Regions from separate parts of the Rhizobium phaseoli genome, predicted to be linked through region 2. Evidence: riboswitches for the same ligand, from Rfam matches in the RefSeq annotation. Region 2 holds a riboswitch; the other holds the start of a gene.
What was found. Region 2 has a riboswitch for thiamine pyrophosphate ahead of thiC (phosphomethylpyrimidine synthase ThiC). Riboswitches for the same ligand answer to the same signal wherever they lie in the genome.
Positions count from the first base shown of each region.

Region 1: another riboswitch for thiamine pyrophosphate. It lies ahead of thiM (hydroxyethylthiazole kinase); the one in region 2 lies ahead of thiC (phosphomethylpyrimidine synthase ThiC).

Region 1 covers NZ_CP013534.1:275,561-282,955, forward strand. Annotated here, with positions in the region: gene AMC88_RS24630 (ABC transporter substrate-binding protein) at 1-1,027, opposite strand, end outside; gene AMC88_RS24635 (glycoside hydrolase family 3 N-terminal domain-containing protein) at 1,070-2,092, opposite strand; gene AMC88_RS24640 (GNAT family N-acetyltransferase) at 2,117-2,596, opposite strand; gene thiD (bifunctional hydroxymethylpyrimidine kinase/phosphomethylpyrimidine kinase) at 2,811-3,644, opposite strand; gene thiE (thiamine phosphate synthase) at 3,641-4,276, opposite strand; gene thiM (hydroxyethylthiazole kinase) at 4,273-5,076, opposite strand; TPP riboswitch at 5,118-5,214, opposite strand; gene AMC88_RS24660 (DUF1349 domain-containing protein) at 5,310-5,894, opposite strand; gene AMC88_RS24665 (ABC transporter substrate-binding protein) at 6,125-7,395, shown strand, end outside.
Region 2 covers NZ_CP013536.1:649,166-656,560, forward strand. Annotated here, with positions in the region: gene AMC88_RS30135 (thiazole synthase) at 1-186, opposite strand, end outside; gene thiS (sulfur carrier protein ThiS) at 188-385, opposite strand; gene thiO (glycine oxidase ThiO) at 382-1,365, opposite strand; gene thiC (phosphomethylpyrimidine synthase ThiC) at 1,368-3,200, opposite strand; TPP riboswitch at 3,296-3,427, opposite strand; gene AMC88_RS30155 (SPFH domain-containing protein) at 3,999-6,038, shown strand; gene AMC88_RS30160 (metallophosphoesterase family protein) at 6,191-7,395, shown strand, end outside.

The DNA.
Region 1 (7,395 bases), on a different replicon from region 2:
AGGTCGCGAACTTGCCGAAGTCGGCCTTGACGGATGGGTCCGACCAGCTCTTGTAAAGCTCGCCCATCAGGCCGGGGTCTTCGTTCAGCGTCGGGTAGCCGTAGCCGGCGACGTCAATCATCGTCTTGCGGTCGAGCGCCATGCCGACGGCGCGGCGGAATTTCAGGTCGTTGAAGGCCTTCTTGTTGTTCTCGTTTGCTGTTTCCAGGTTGAACAGGAAGGCGACCATGCTGCTCGGCGAATACCAGTAGTGGAAATGCGCCGGATCCTTGGAGACATAGACATTGTCGATATCGGGAATGAAGGAGACGCCCCAGTCGAGCGTGCCGTCGGCCGTTGCCGTCAGCATCTGATTGTTGTCGGCCAGCTGCGGGAAGCGCATGCAATCGACCTTCAGATGCGCATTGTCCCAATAGTTCGGGTTGCGGCATTGGTCGTAGGTCTGGCCGGTGAAACGCGGGACCTCGGTCAGCGGTCCGCTGCCGACCGGGTTCTCGTTGGCGAAAGTGACGGGATCGGCGACGTCCTTCCAGACATGTTCCGGAACGATCGGCAGCTGCGAGATCTGCTCGGCGGCGAGCGAGCTCGGGTTGGCGAGCGTGAAGCGCACCGTCTGGGCATCGACAGCTTTGACATCGGTGACGAAGCTCCAGATGCTGACGAAATCGAGCGCCGGGAATTTCTTCAGATAGGCATAGGTGAAGGTGACGTCGGCTGAGGTCAGCGGCTTGCCATCAGACCATTTCAGGTCGGGGCGCAGCTTGAAATCGATGCTCTTCAGGTCGTCGGAGAGTTTAAAGCTTTCGGCCAGACGGTAGACCGGCTTGTTGCTGTCGAAGCGATTGAAAATAACAAGCGGCTCATAGATGAAATCGAGCGTCGACTGGCGCGCCGATGTCTGGTTGAACGGATTGAAGTTGCGCACCCAGGTCGTCGCCGGTTCGATATTGGCCGTCAGGACCGTCTGCGCCACGGCGGAGCCCGAAAGCAGTGTCAGTGTGGCGGCGGCAAGAAGATATTTTTTCATGTTTTATTCCCCTTCTTTTATAAGTGAGAGATGGTGCGCCGGTCAGGAGACCAGCGCACTTGCAAATATGTCTTCGACTTCAGCGTGGGCGGCCCGATAGTCGATCTTGAGATTGCCGAGGCGGGCCTTGCCGGCGGCGATCCGCTGCAGTGCGGCGGCGGTCAACGGGCGCGCCGCCTTGGCGGCTGCTTCGCTTTGCCGGATGTCGCCATGGCTATGGAGCGCGATGTCGAAGCCGGCGTCGAGCACCTGTTTGACGCGTTCCGGCAGGGTGCCGGAGAGCGATTCCATGAAGATGCAGTCGGAAATCAGCACGCCGTCATAACCGAGCTCGTTGCGGATGACGTCGTGCATGACCGGCGATACAGAGGCCGGCAACTCCTTGTCGTAGGCGGAATAGACGACATGGGCGACCATGGCCCAGGGCGTATCCTTCATGGCGACGAAGGGTTTGAAATCGGTGGCAGCGAGCGTTTCGCGGCTGGCGTCGACGACCGGGCGTTCCTTGTGGGAGTCGAGCGTTGCACGGCCGTGCCCGGGAATATGCTTCATCACGGGCATGTTGCCGGTCTCGAGCAGGCCGTCGACCACCTCGCGGCCGAGGGCGGCGATGACATCGGGATCGGGGCCGAAGGAACGGGCGCCGATGACCGCGCTCGTCGTCTCGAAGACGAGGTCGAGAACGGGCGAGCAGCCGCTGGAAAGGCCGAGTTCCGTCATCATCGCGCCCATGGCCCGGGAGGAAAGGCGCAATGCTTTTTTGCCGAGCTCGACATCGCGGCGCGCCAGCTCGGCAAACTGCCCGAAGCTGCGGAAGAGCGGCCAGGGGCCGGCATCGAGGTGCTGGACGCGCCCGCCCTCTTGGTCGGTGAAGACGGGGGCGTCGTCGCGGCCGACGGCTTCGCGAAAGCGCTCGATCAGCCGTTTCGTCTGCTCCGGCTCGCGCTGATTGCGCCGGCCGACGAAGAGGCCGAGCGGATTGGTCTCACGAAACAACGCAAATTCGTCATCCGAAAGTACGGGATTGGGAAGGCCGACAAAAAGGGCGAGCGGGGTCGAGGACAAGTCTAGTGCTCCGGTATCAGATGGTCATTTCGGCATGCTTCTCAGCATGCCTTCGTAAATGCCCTTGTCGGGGGCGGGGATGGTGATGGCGCCGGCGGTTCGGCCGTAAAAATCGACGGGGCCGGCATCGCCGATAAAGGCATAGGCATGGCCGAGCGTCTTCATCGTCTGAAGGCAGGCGGAAAATAAAGCGAGGCCGACGCCCTTGCCGCGCACTTGCGGGTCAACGCCGGTCGGCCCGAAGAAGCCGCGCGCCGTCGTGTCGTAGCAGGCAAAGCCGAGCAGCTCACGGCCTTCGATGGCGATCAGGCAGGCGACGGGCTGGCGGGAGAAAGCGACCAAGACCTCGCTTGCCCAGTTCTCGCTGAACCGTTCGCGAACCCAGGTGACGACGAGATGCAGTTCCGGGGGGAGGGCCGGGCGGATGGAGGCGCCGACGCTGTCCGCTCTCTGTTTCAGCTCGGCGAGCTGCGTGGAGTAAAGGCTCACAAGCAGGTCCGGCACCCGACATTCCTCCTGTTATTCCGTTGTTACGGAATATATACCCCTCTTATGTTATAGACTTGGCCATCTCGCCGGGCTTGTCAACAGGGTTTTTCAATCGGCGCCAGTGATTCAGCCGCGCTGGCTGCGCTCGCTACGCAGGGCGGCCGGCACAGGCGAAAACGGCCCGGGGAGACCGGGCCGTTCGATGGAGACTGTTCGTCGATTTCAGTACTTATGCGCCGTCTTTCCAGAGCGCATGAAAGTGCTGCACCGGGCCATGGCCTGAGCCGACGGTGAGGCGTCCGGCCGCCGCGACCGCGCCGGCAAGATAATCCTTGGCGATGGCGACCGCCTGCCGCGCCGAAGCGCCCTTGGCAAGCTCGGCCGCCAGCGCGCTGGAGAGTGTGCAGCCGGTGCCGTGGGTGTTCTTCGTCGGCACCCGCTGGGCTTCGAACCAATGCAGCCCGTCGGCGGCGGCGAGCACGTCGGGGCTGTCGTCGCTGTCGAGATGACCGCCTTTGACCAGCACGGCGGCCGGGCCGAGGGCGCGCAGCCGTTCGGCCTGCGCTGCCATCTCTACCCGGTTCGTCGCGACCGGCTGGTGCAGCAGCGCGGCGGCCTCCGGCAGGTTCGGGGTCAGCATCGTGGCGAGCGGCAGCAGCCGCAGCGTCAGCACGTCGACCGCTTCGGGCGCGAGCAGGGCGGCACCGCCTTTGGCGATCATCACCGGATCGAGGACGACGGGAATGCTGCGTCCTTTGGCGGTTGCTGCGGCCAGAGCTGCGGAAAGGGCGGCGGCGACGGCTTCGGCGATGCCGGCATTGGCAATCATGCCGATCTTCACGGCATCGACGCGCACATCGGCAAAGACGGCATCGATCTGGTCGGCAACGAATTGCGGCGGCACCAGATGCACGCCGGTGACCCCTTGCGTGTTCTGCGCCGTCAGCGCGGTTAGCACCGCCATGCCATAGACGCCGCGGGCTGAAAAGGCCTTGAGGTCGGCCTGGATGCCGGCGCCGCCGGACGGATCGGAGCCGGCGATAGAGAGGACGTTGCGGATCATGCCGGGACCTTTCGAATTTCTGCGGCGATGCGGCGGGTGGCCGCCGCCGGATCCGGCGTACCGCAGACGGCGGAGACGACGGCAAGCCCCTTGGCGCCGGCGGCAAACACGTCGGCCACATGCTCCGCTTTCAACCCGCCGATGGCGACGGAGGGCACCGGCGAGACCTGCACCAGCCTGGCAAGACCGTCAAAGCCGATCGGCTGCTTGTGGTCGGCCTTGGTCGGCGTCGCAAAGACCGGGCCGACGCCGGTATAATCGACGAGATCGCGATCGACGGCAGCCGCGAGCGCCTCGGTCTCGACCGAGAGGCCGAGGATCATGTCGGGGCCGATCAACCCCCGAGCCGTGCGCGCATCCATGTCCTCCTGGCCGATATGCAAGCCATCGGCGCTGATGGCGATGGCCGCCTCGACGTCATCATTGACGATGAGGCGGGCGCCGGTGCCACCGAGCGCCTGCTTCAAGGCGCGGCCGGTCTCGATCATGCGTGCTGTCCCCGCCTGTTTGTCGCGCAGCTGCACCATCGTCGCGCCGCCGGCAACGGCGAGGCGGGCGGTCTCGACCATGCCGATCCGGGCGCAGAGATCCGGATCGAGGACGAGGTAGAGCGAAAGGTCGAAAGCCTTCATGCGATCGATACCCTGGCTCTCGCATCCAGCGCTTCGCCGTCGAGCGCGGCCAGCGCATCGAGGAAGCGCCAGGCGAACGAGCCGGGGCCGGCCGCCCCGAGCGCGGCATCTTCGCCGGCGACGGCAAAGGTCGCGAGCGCTGCGACGGTCGCGCCGAACAGATCCTCGGGCGCGGTGGCGGCAAAGGCGCCGACAAGGCAGGTGAGCGCGCAGCCGAGGGCAGTGACCTGCGGCATCAGCACCGATCCGCCCTTGATGCGCACCGCCCTGTTACCATCGGTCACGAAATCGACGGCGCCGGTGACGGCGACGATTGCCTGCTGCCGCTCCGCGAGCCGACGGGCCGAATCCTCCGCCTGCTCGACCGGATCGCGGCTGTCGACGCCCTGGCCGCGGCTCTCCCCCCCGGCAAGAGCGATGATCTCGGAGGCATTGCCGCGGATGATCGTGGGCTTGAGCGCCAGCAGATCGGCAACCGCCTGGCGGCGAAAGGCCGTCGCATAATGCGCCACCGGATCGAGCACCCAGGGTTTTCCGGATGAGGCAGCCGCCTTCGCCGCCGCCCGCATGCCGTCTAGCCATTGCGTCGACAGCGTGCCGATATTGACGGTCAGCGCGCTCGCGATGCCAGCGAATTCGCCGGCTTCCTCAGGCGCATGCACCATGGCGGGCGAAGCGCCGGATGCCAGCAGGACGTTGGCCGCGATGTTCATGGCGACATAATTGGTGATGCAGTGGACGAGCGGCGGCTTTTCGCGCATCGCCTCCAGCATGGCTCCCGAAGTGGTCTTGCTCTGCATAGCGCCCCTTTCAGGCGGGGCAGGCGCGGGGCGGCGTCTACGGCGATCCCCGAGCGACTCCCTCCGCCGGCATTATCCGGTTCAGGTTCGAAGGGTTCTTCTCAGCCCGTCTGTCGACGAACGCCCCTGTCTCTCATCACGCCCTTTTTCGCAGAGAAGGGCGCGGCTGTCATCCCGAAAATGACATTCCGTGTTCCCTCCGACAAAACTGGTTGAACGCATCACAGCGCTCCTCAACTCAAATCATGCAGATCCGTCGCAATCGCGGGCCCGATTGAAAACTCCGAAAACCGCACCGTCAATCCACTCCTCTCCGGTGTACAGGCGGTCGGGCCGACCTCGTATCGGTCGGCAACCGGGAAGGGCGCTAGCCGCAGCAGTGGCCAGCGGTTGCCGTCGCGGGAGGCCTGGATACGAAGGGCGCCGCCTGCGACGGTGACGCGGATGTGGAAGTCCTCGAGTTGCCTGAACGGCTGCGACACCGACCAGTCGGATTGGCCGTCGGTGACGACGGTGCTGAGGAAGGCTTCGCCGTCGGTGAATTCGACGCCAGTTTTGACCCAGCGGTTTTCGTCGAGGCGCACCATCAGGCCGGCCTGGTCGTAGAGGGTGCGGAACTCGCCCTGGATGCGGATCTGGGCGGTGAAGCTCTCGGCGGTGGGGAAAGCGAGGAAGTGGCCGCTGTCGCGGGTGAAGCCGTAATAGGTCTCCCGCCAGAAATCGGTCTTTTCGCCTGTTGTCAGCGTCAGGCCGGTTGCGTCGGCGTGCCAGCTTTCCGGTTCGTTCAGCCACTTTCCGTCGTTGAAATCGATGTTCATCCCATCCTCGCTCTATTGAAGCCGTGGCGCTGCCGATTCTTCGCGGCCGCATAATGCGCGAGCTTCACGCAGGCGGCCAGCCGCACTTGCGGTTCGATGCCATTTCCGCCGCTGCGACCCTCGTCTCACGACATAATCCACGGCTTGCGCTTGACACGATCACGTCATCTCTTATTCTCTTACAAAAATATGAATTACATAATTGTGGAACTTAACTCGGGAGCCCTCACATGAAAACGCTTGTCGCATTCCTGCTCGGCACTGCGCTCGTCGCCCTGCCTTCGACCCTGCTTGCTGCGGAAAAAGGCGGCGTCATCAATGTCGCGACGATCGGCGAGCCGCCGACGCTCGATCCGATGTCGTCGACGGCCGATCTCGTCGGCATCGTCACCCAGCACATTTTCGAAACGCTCTACACCTTCGACAAGAGCTGGAATGTCACGCCGCTTCTGGCCGAAAGCCTGCCCGAGATTAGCGCCGACGGCAAAACCTATACGATCAAGCTCCGGACCGGCATCAAGTTCCACGACAATAGCGATATGACCTCGGATGATGTCGTCGCCTCGCTGAACCGCTGGATGAAGATCGCCTCGCGCGGCAAGCAGGTGGCCGGATTCATCGACAAGATCGCTGCCGCAGATCCCGCGACCGTGACCATCACGCTGAAGCAGCCCTATGCGCCGCTGACCTCGCTGCTCGCCTTCAACAATTCGGCGGCGATCATCATCCCGTCGGAAAAGCAGGACGAACCGATGAAGGAGTTCATCGGCACCGGCCCCTATATGCTGAAGGAGCGCAAGGCCGATCAATATATCCAGCTCGTTCGCTTCGACGGATACAAGTCGCGCGAAGGCGACAGCAATGGTTATGGCGGCGCCCGCCATCAATATCTCGACGAAATCCGCTTCGTGCCGGTGCCGGATCCGAACACCCGCGTCGAGGCCGCTATCTCCGGCCAGTATGATTATGTCGATTCGATCCCAGTCGAATCCTACGACAAGCTGAAGGGCTCGACGGCCTCGCAGCCGGTCATGCTGAAGCCCTTCGGCTATCCTGTTTTCGTCTTCAACACGAAGGAAGGTGTCGCCGGGAATGTCGAGGTTCGCAAGGCGATCCGCCAGGCGCTCAGCATGGAAGACATGCTGGCCGCCGCTTTCGGCAGCAAGGATTTTTATGCGCTTGACGGCGCCATCTACCCGAAGACCTTCTCCTGGTCGACCGATGCCGGCGTCGAAGGCGCCTATAATGTCGCCGATCCGGAAGGGGCGGCGGCGACCGCCAAGAAGGCCGGTTATAATGGCGAGCCGATCCGTATCCTGACCAGCCGCCAGTACGAATTCCACTACAAGATGGCGCAGGTGGCCGCCGAATATCTGAAGCTTGCCGGCTTCACCGTCGATATGCAGGTGGTGGACTGGGCGACGCTGACGCAGCGCCGCACCGATCCGAAACTCTGGGATATCTACATCACCCACAGCCCCTTCCTGCCGGAGCCGGCCTT
Region 2 (7,395 bases):
GAGCTCGCGGATCAGCTCGAAGAAGGCGCCGCCCGCCTTGCCGCCGGCGGCCTCGCGCCGCAGCGAGACGGTGACAATTTCCGTCTTCGAGCGTCTCACCGCTTCCGCAAGGACGGCGGGAGACGGATAGCGCGCGGTGCCGAGCAGCAGCCGGGAGTGGACTTCAACATCATAAAGTTTCAGCATCTCAGCCTCCTTGCATCGGTGAGAGAATTTCGATGCGGTCGCCTTGGCCGAGCCTGAAATCGGCGCGGTCCTCGCGGTGCACCAGTTCGCCGTTAACCGCGGTTGCGAGCCACCCGCCCTCGTAATCGAGAGCCAGAAGCAGGTCTGCGAGCGTCGCGGCCGTGACCTCCTGTTCCTCGCCATTGATGATGAAGGTCATGACGCCCTCCTTTCCTGTGGTCCTTGTTCTGTGAGAAGACGCCGCGCCACCTCTCCGGCCATCGCCGGCGCCAGCAGAAAGCCGTGGCGGTAGAGGCCGTTGACATGGAGGGTGGATCCTTCCTGTGTCACACGCGGCAGATTGTCGGGATAAGCAGGGCGCACGCCTGCGCCGGTTTCCGTAACTCGGGCCTCGCCGAAGGCGGGATGCATCGCATAGGCGGCGTTCAACAACTCCATCAGCGAACGCGCGGTAATCGGGCCGGCATCGTCGCTTTCGATCATCGTCGCCCCGAGCATGAAGCGGTTTTTGTCGCGCGGCACGATGTAGATCGGGTGGCGTGGATGCAGCAGGCGGATGGGGCGGGAGAGACAGACCTCGCCTGTTTCGATGCAGAGCATCTCGCCTCGAACACCGCGCAATCCCGGCAGCCGGCCGATCTGGGCCGCACCGGTGCAGTCGATCACCCGGTCATGATCAATGTCTGCTTTGCCCGGGGAGCCAAAGAGGAGATGCATGCGTGCTTCCTCAAGGGCTGCAGCCAGTCCCGAGAGTGCTTGTCGCGGATCCAGATGCGCCTCCTGCCGGAAGAACAACGCGCGGCGGAAACGGCCGGCAAGGTCAGGCTCCAGCGCCGCGATCGCCTGCTCGTCCAGCCATTCCCATCCACTTGTTCGACGGGAAAAGCGCTCCAGTTCGCCGGCATCACGGCCGCCCGCCACGACAAGCGTTCCCCGGCGTTTGACATGACCGGGCAATGCCGCCTCCCACCAATCGGCGGCAAGGCGACCGAGCGTCAGCACCGGCTCCTCCGCGCTCTCCCGTTCGCACCACGGCGCCAGCATGCCGCCGGCAAAGCCGGAGGCACCAGCGCCGACCTTGTCGGCCTGCTCCGCAAGTGTGACGCGGAAGCCGTGGCGATAGAGCTGCCAGGCCACGGTGAGGCCGGCAACGCCGGCCCCTTTGACGAGAACGCGCATGGTCATTCTCCGGCGGGCGTTTTCGCGACCTCTGCGACCGGCATGTAGAGATCGCCGCCATCGCGGTACTTGGCCGCCATGGCTTCCAATCCCTCTTTCTGGGCTTCGGCGCGAATGTCGTGGGAAATTCGCATGGAGCAGAATTTCGGGCCGCACATCGAACAGAAATGCGCCACCTTGTGCGCCTCCTTCGGGAGGGTCTCGTCGTGGAAGGAACGCGCCGTATCCGGGTCGAGGGAGAGGTTGAACTGATCCTCCCAACGGAATTCGAAGCGCGCCCGCGACAGCGCATCGTCGCGAATGCGGGCGGCCGGATGTCCCTTGGCAAGATCGGCGGCATGGGCGGCGATCTTGTAGGTAATCACGCCGGTCTTGACATCGCTGCGGTCGGGTAGCCCCAGATGCTCCTTCGGCGTGACGTAGCAAAGCATCGCCGTGCCGAACCAGCCGATCATGGCGGCGCCGATGCCGGAGGTGATGTGATCATAGCCCGGCGCGATGTCGGTCGTCAGCGGTCCGAGCGTATAGAAGGGGGCTTCGCCGCAGACCTTGAGCTGCTTATCCATATTCTCTTTGATCTTGTGCATCGGCACATGGCCGGGGCCTTCGATCATCACCTGGCAGTCCTTCGCCCAGGCGATCTTCGTCAGTTCGCCGAGGGTTTCGAGCTCGGCAAATTGCGCTGCGTCATTGGCATCCGCGATCGACCCCGGCCGCAAACCGTCGCCGAGCGAGAAGGAGACGTCATAGGCACGGCAGATGTCGCAGATTTCCTCGAAATGCTCGTAGAGGAAACTCTCCTTGTGATGATGCAAACACCACTTGGCCATGATCGAGCCGCCGCGTGAGACGATGCCGGTGACGCGATTGACAGTGAGCGGAATATAGGCCAGCCGCACGCCGGCATGGATGGTGAAATAATCGACGCCCTGCTCGGCCTGCTCGATCAGCGTATCCCGATAGACTTCCCAGGTCAGATCTTCGGCAATGCCGTTGACCTTCTCGAGCGCCTGGTAAAGCGGCACGGTTCCAATCGGAACCGGCGAGTTGCGAATGATCCATTCGCGGATGTTGTGAATGTTGCGACCGGTGGAAAGGTCCATGACGGTGTCGGCGCCCCAGCGGATCGCCCAGACCATCTTTTCCACCTCTTCCGCCATCGACGAGGTGACGGCCGAATTGCCGATATTGGCGTTGATCTTCACCAGGAAATTCCGGCCGATGATCATCGGTTCGGATTCGGGGTGGTTGATATTGGCCGGGATGATCGCCCTGCCCTCGGCGACTTCCCGGCGCACGAATTCGGGCGTCACGAAATCCGGAACATGAGCGCCGAAGCTCTCGCCGTCGCGGGCGAGCGCCTCCTTCGCGGCCTGCCGGCCGAGGTTTTCGCGGATCGCGACAAATTCCATTTCCGGGGTTATAATGCCGGCACGCGCATAGGCGAGCTGGGTGACGGCGCGGCCGGCCTTTGCCTTTAGCGGCGTGTTGCGAATGGGAAATTCCGGCGTCAGCCGTTCGCCCGTGGCAAAACCATTGTCTTCAGGCTTCACCAGCCGGCCTTCATAGGTTTCAACGTCGCCACGCGCCCTGACCCAGGACTCGCGCAAACGCGGCAGCCCGGCGTCGATGGAAACCACATGGGCCGGATCGGTATAGGGGCCGGAGGAATCATAGACCGTGACCGGCGGCTCGCCGGAGGTCGGGTGAAGGCTGATTTCGCGCATCGGCACGCGCAGATCCGGATAGAGCGTTCCGGGTTTGACCACCTTGGTCGAGGCCGGAAGCGAGCCGGTGGTGACGACAGGAGTAAGCTGGGGTGCAACAATATTCATGGATGAGGCTCCAAGGTTTGACGTTTGGAGACCCAGTTCCAGTGTTGGAATGATGGAAAGACGCCATGCGCGACTAAGCGAAAATCCGCCCAACAGCCGCAGCGTCCGCACCGTCCCTACGCCAGTATGAACTGGATCAGGTTCAACGGGTCACCGCGCCACAACAGGCAAAGCCGTATTGTTCAGCAGAATCTCAGCCCCTTGCCGGGACACCCCTGGTGAATGGTCGCCATCAAAGACCGCCGCGGCCCTTGTGTCAAGAAGCTCTTTCGCGTTCCAAGGGAGCTGCAGCTGTCGCTAGAGGGGCGGTGTCAACCGATCTCTGAGCAACCTGCGGCCCAGATTGCGTACAAAAACAGCAGATGCGCGAGGTTATTTCAGCAAGATTGAATAGTCGAAATAGTAAAATCACTGGAAGTACTTATCCGATTCTCGCTTTACGCGTCTTTAAATCGATCGGTCTTGTCGCTAAGTTCACCAGCGTTATGTCTTTCAAGGCAACTCCAATGTGAGACCACTCACGACACGCCGTCCTCCGGTGGGGACTGGGGACGCGCGGTCATCTTTCCAGATAATGAGCAGCCCAGACGTTCGACGTCCTTGCCGCATGGTTCCTATAATCGCAATCGATTGAGGAAAGTCAGGCAGCAATGCACGTGCGACAGCCTCCTTTGCCCGTCTGACGGGCGACGGCGTGCTGCGTCGAGCGCATAGGCGCGCAATCTCCCCGTCTTATCAACCAACACCAACCGGGCGGCCATCGGGTGGACGAACCCGTGCGCCCATGCGAGAAAAAAGATGGAAACCGTGCAATATCTAAGCCCGATGGGATGGAAGGCGATCGGAATCGCCATTACGCTCATCGCGCTGGCAACCCTGTTCCGGTTGAGCGGCGTGATCCGCTATATACCCAACGACAGGCTCGGCATTCTCGAAAAGCTGTGGAGTTTTCGCGGCTCCGTCGACAATGGCTTCATTGCGCTCTACGGCGAGGCCGGCTTCCAGCCGGACGTCGTGCGCGGCGGCCTGCATTTCTTCATGCCGTTCCAATATGCGATGCATCGCGCCAATCTCGTGACCATTCCGCAGGGCCAGATCGGCTATGTCTTCGCCCGCGACGGCGAGCCGTTGCCGCCGACCCAGACGCTTGCTTCGAACATCGACGCCGATGACTTTCAAGATGTGCGCGGCTTTCTGACAAAGGGCGGCCAGAAGGGTCCGCAGCGCAAGATCCTGCGCGAGGGCACCTATGCCATCAATCTAGCGCAGTTCATAGTGCTGACGGCGCAGTCGACCTATGCCGTCAACCTGAACGCGTCGGAACAAAAACTGTTCGCCGACATGTCGACATTGATCACCGAGCGGAATGGCTTCGAGCCCGTTGTCATTCATGACGCCGAGGACCTGATCGGCATCGTCACCATCCATGACGGCCCGGCGCTGCCCGATGGCGAGATCATCGCCCCGACGGTTGCCAACAATCCGAAGGACCCGAACTTCCACAATAATTTCCAGGATCCGGAGAAGTTTCTCAATGCCGGCGGTTATCGCGGCCGGCAATTGCAGGTGCTTGCCGACGGCAGTTACTTCCTCAACCGTATCTTTGCGACCGTCGAACTCGTCGAGAAGACGATCATCGACGTCGGCACGGTGGGTGTCGTCGTTTCCTATACCGGCCGGCGAAGCGCGGATATTTCGGGCCAGTCCTATCGCCACGGTGAACTGGTCGAAACGGGCGCACGCGGTGTCTGGTCGACGCCGTTGCTGCCGGGCAAATATGCGTTCAACACCTATGCCGGCAATATCATCATCGTGCCGACCACCAACTTCGTGCTCAAATGGACGAAGGAACAGTTCGGCGAGCACAGGCTCGACGAGAATCTTTCCGAAGTGTCGCTGATCACCAAGGATGCGTTCGAGCCGGTGCTGCCGCTCTCGGTGGTCGTCCATATCGATTATATGAAGGCGCCCCTCGTCGTGCAGCGTTTCGGGGATATCAAACGGCTGGTCGAACAGACGCTCGATCCGATGGTCTCGGCTTATTTCAAGAATATCGCCCAGACCAAGACGCTGATCGAACTGTTGCAGGAACGCAGCGAAATCCAGCGCAAATCCGGTGATGAAATGCGCGAGAAGTTTGGCTCCTACAGCCTCGAGCTGCAGGAAGTGCTGATCGGTACGCCGCGGGCCAATAATGGTCAGAACAGCATAGAGCAGATCCTCATCCAGCTGCGCGAGCGTCAGATCGCCGTTGAAAAGGTTGAGACTTACAAATTGCAGGAGGCGGCGGCGATCCAGGAGCGCACGTTGCGCGAGAAGGAGGCGCTTGCCGAGCAGCAGGCCAAGATCACGACATCGGCGCTCACCATCGAGATCAGCGAAAACGAGGGCAAGGCGCAGCTCGCCCGCACCCGCCAGCAGGCGGAAACCATTCAGGTGACCGCCAAGGCAGAGGCCGAGAAGGTGCGCCTTGCCGGCCTCGGCGAGGCCGACCGGATCAAGGCCGTCGCGCTTGCTGATGCCGAACGCATCAAGGCGACCGGTCTGGCAGATGCCCAGAAGGTGCGCGCCATCGGCCTGGCGGAAGCCGAGGCGACAGAGAAGAAGGTCGCGGCCTTCGGCGGACCGGACTATCAGCTCAACTCACAGGTCCTGATGCGCTTCGCCGAAGCAATCGAAAACGGCAGGCTGCCGCTCGTGCCGCAGATCCAGGTCGGCGGCGGCGAAAAGGGCGCCACCAATGGTCTTGTGGAAATGATGCTGTCGATGCTGGTCGCCGATCGGCTGGGACCGCAGGGTGCACCGGCTGCGGTGCCGGCCCCGATTGAGCAACATTGATTGTGGATGGGCCGGTTTGCCGGCCCATTTCGCTCGCGCGCCCTGGACGCGTGCTCCATATTCCCTTCCTCACGGCCAGGTGACAGCGATCGCGCGTTCATCGGTCCGAGGGCACCGGCTCATCATTCTGTCGCAACGCGATTTCTGCATTCATGGCTTATCGTTTCGTCCACACTGCCGATCTCCATCTCGACTCTCCGCTACGGTCGCTGGCGCTTCGCAACGCCGAGCTGGCCGATCTCGTGAGCGACGCCAGTCGGCAGGTGCTGATCGCGATCGTCGACCTTTGCCTCGAGGAACAGGTCGATGCGCTGGTCATCGCCGGCGATCTCTATGACGGCGAGCAGACGTCGATGAAGACGGCGCGCTTCCTGGCAAGCCAGCTGGAACGGCTGCACCGGGCGGGGATTTGCGTCTTCAAGATCCGCGGCAATCACGATGCGATGTCGAAGATCGCCAGAGAGCTGGTGATGCCCGACACGGTGAAGGTCTTCGGCGGCCATGCCGAGACCGTGGAGGCGACGAAAGGCAGCCTGTCGGTTGCGATCCACGGTCTGAGCTTTGCCAAGCCGCAGGCACCGGACCCGCTTCTGCCGAAGTTCAAGCCGCCGGTCGCAGGTGCCATCAATATCGGCATCATGCATACGAGCCTTGCCGGATCCGCCGGCCATGATGTCTATGCGCCCTGCAACGTGCTCGACCTTCACGCCTCGGGATTCGACTACTGGGCGCTCGGGCATCTTCATCAGCGCAGCCAGTATCCCGGCACGGCGACGGTCATCATGCCCGGCATGCCGCAAGGCCGCGACATTAACGAGGCGGGCATCAAGACGGTGTCGCTGGTGACCGTGGCGGACAACAGGACGGTGACGGTCGAGGAGCGGCGCACCAGCATCGCGCAGTTCGAGCGAGTCGATGTCGACCTCACGGGTGTCGACGATTGGCGTGATGCGGCCATGGCGATCGAAGCGGCACTGATGGGGCAGCGCGACCATACCGCCTCGCCGCATCTCGTCGCGCGCCTCAGGCTTTCCGGTCGCACGCCGCTCTCCTGGCAGCTTCGCCGCGATATCGACCTCATGCAGGCGGAGGCCGAGCAGCGCGGTGACCGCATCGGCCGGACCTGGATCGAGAAGCTGGAGCTCGCCTTAGAAGCGCCGGTGCCCCTCGCCGACGAAGCAGTTGCCGATCCCGTCATCGAGCTCGGCGCGCTGATGCGGGACGATGTCATCGCCCGCAGCGGGTTTCGCGACGATGTCAGGGAGATGGTCCGCGACCTGCTCGCTGACCTGCCGCCCGAGAGCCGGGCATTTGCCGGGCATGACGAGGCAGGTTTCGAACGTTTCATCGACAGCCT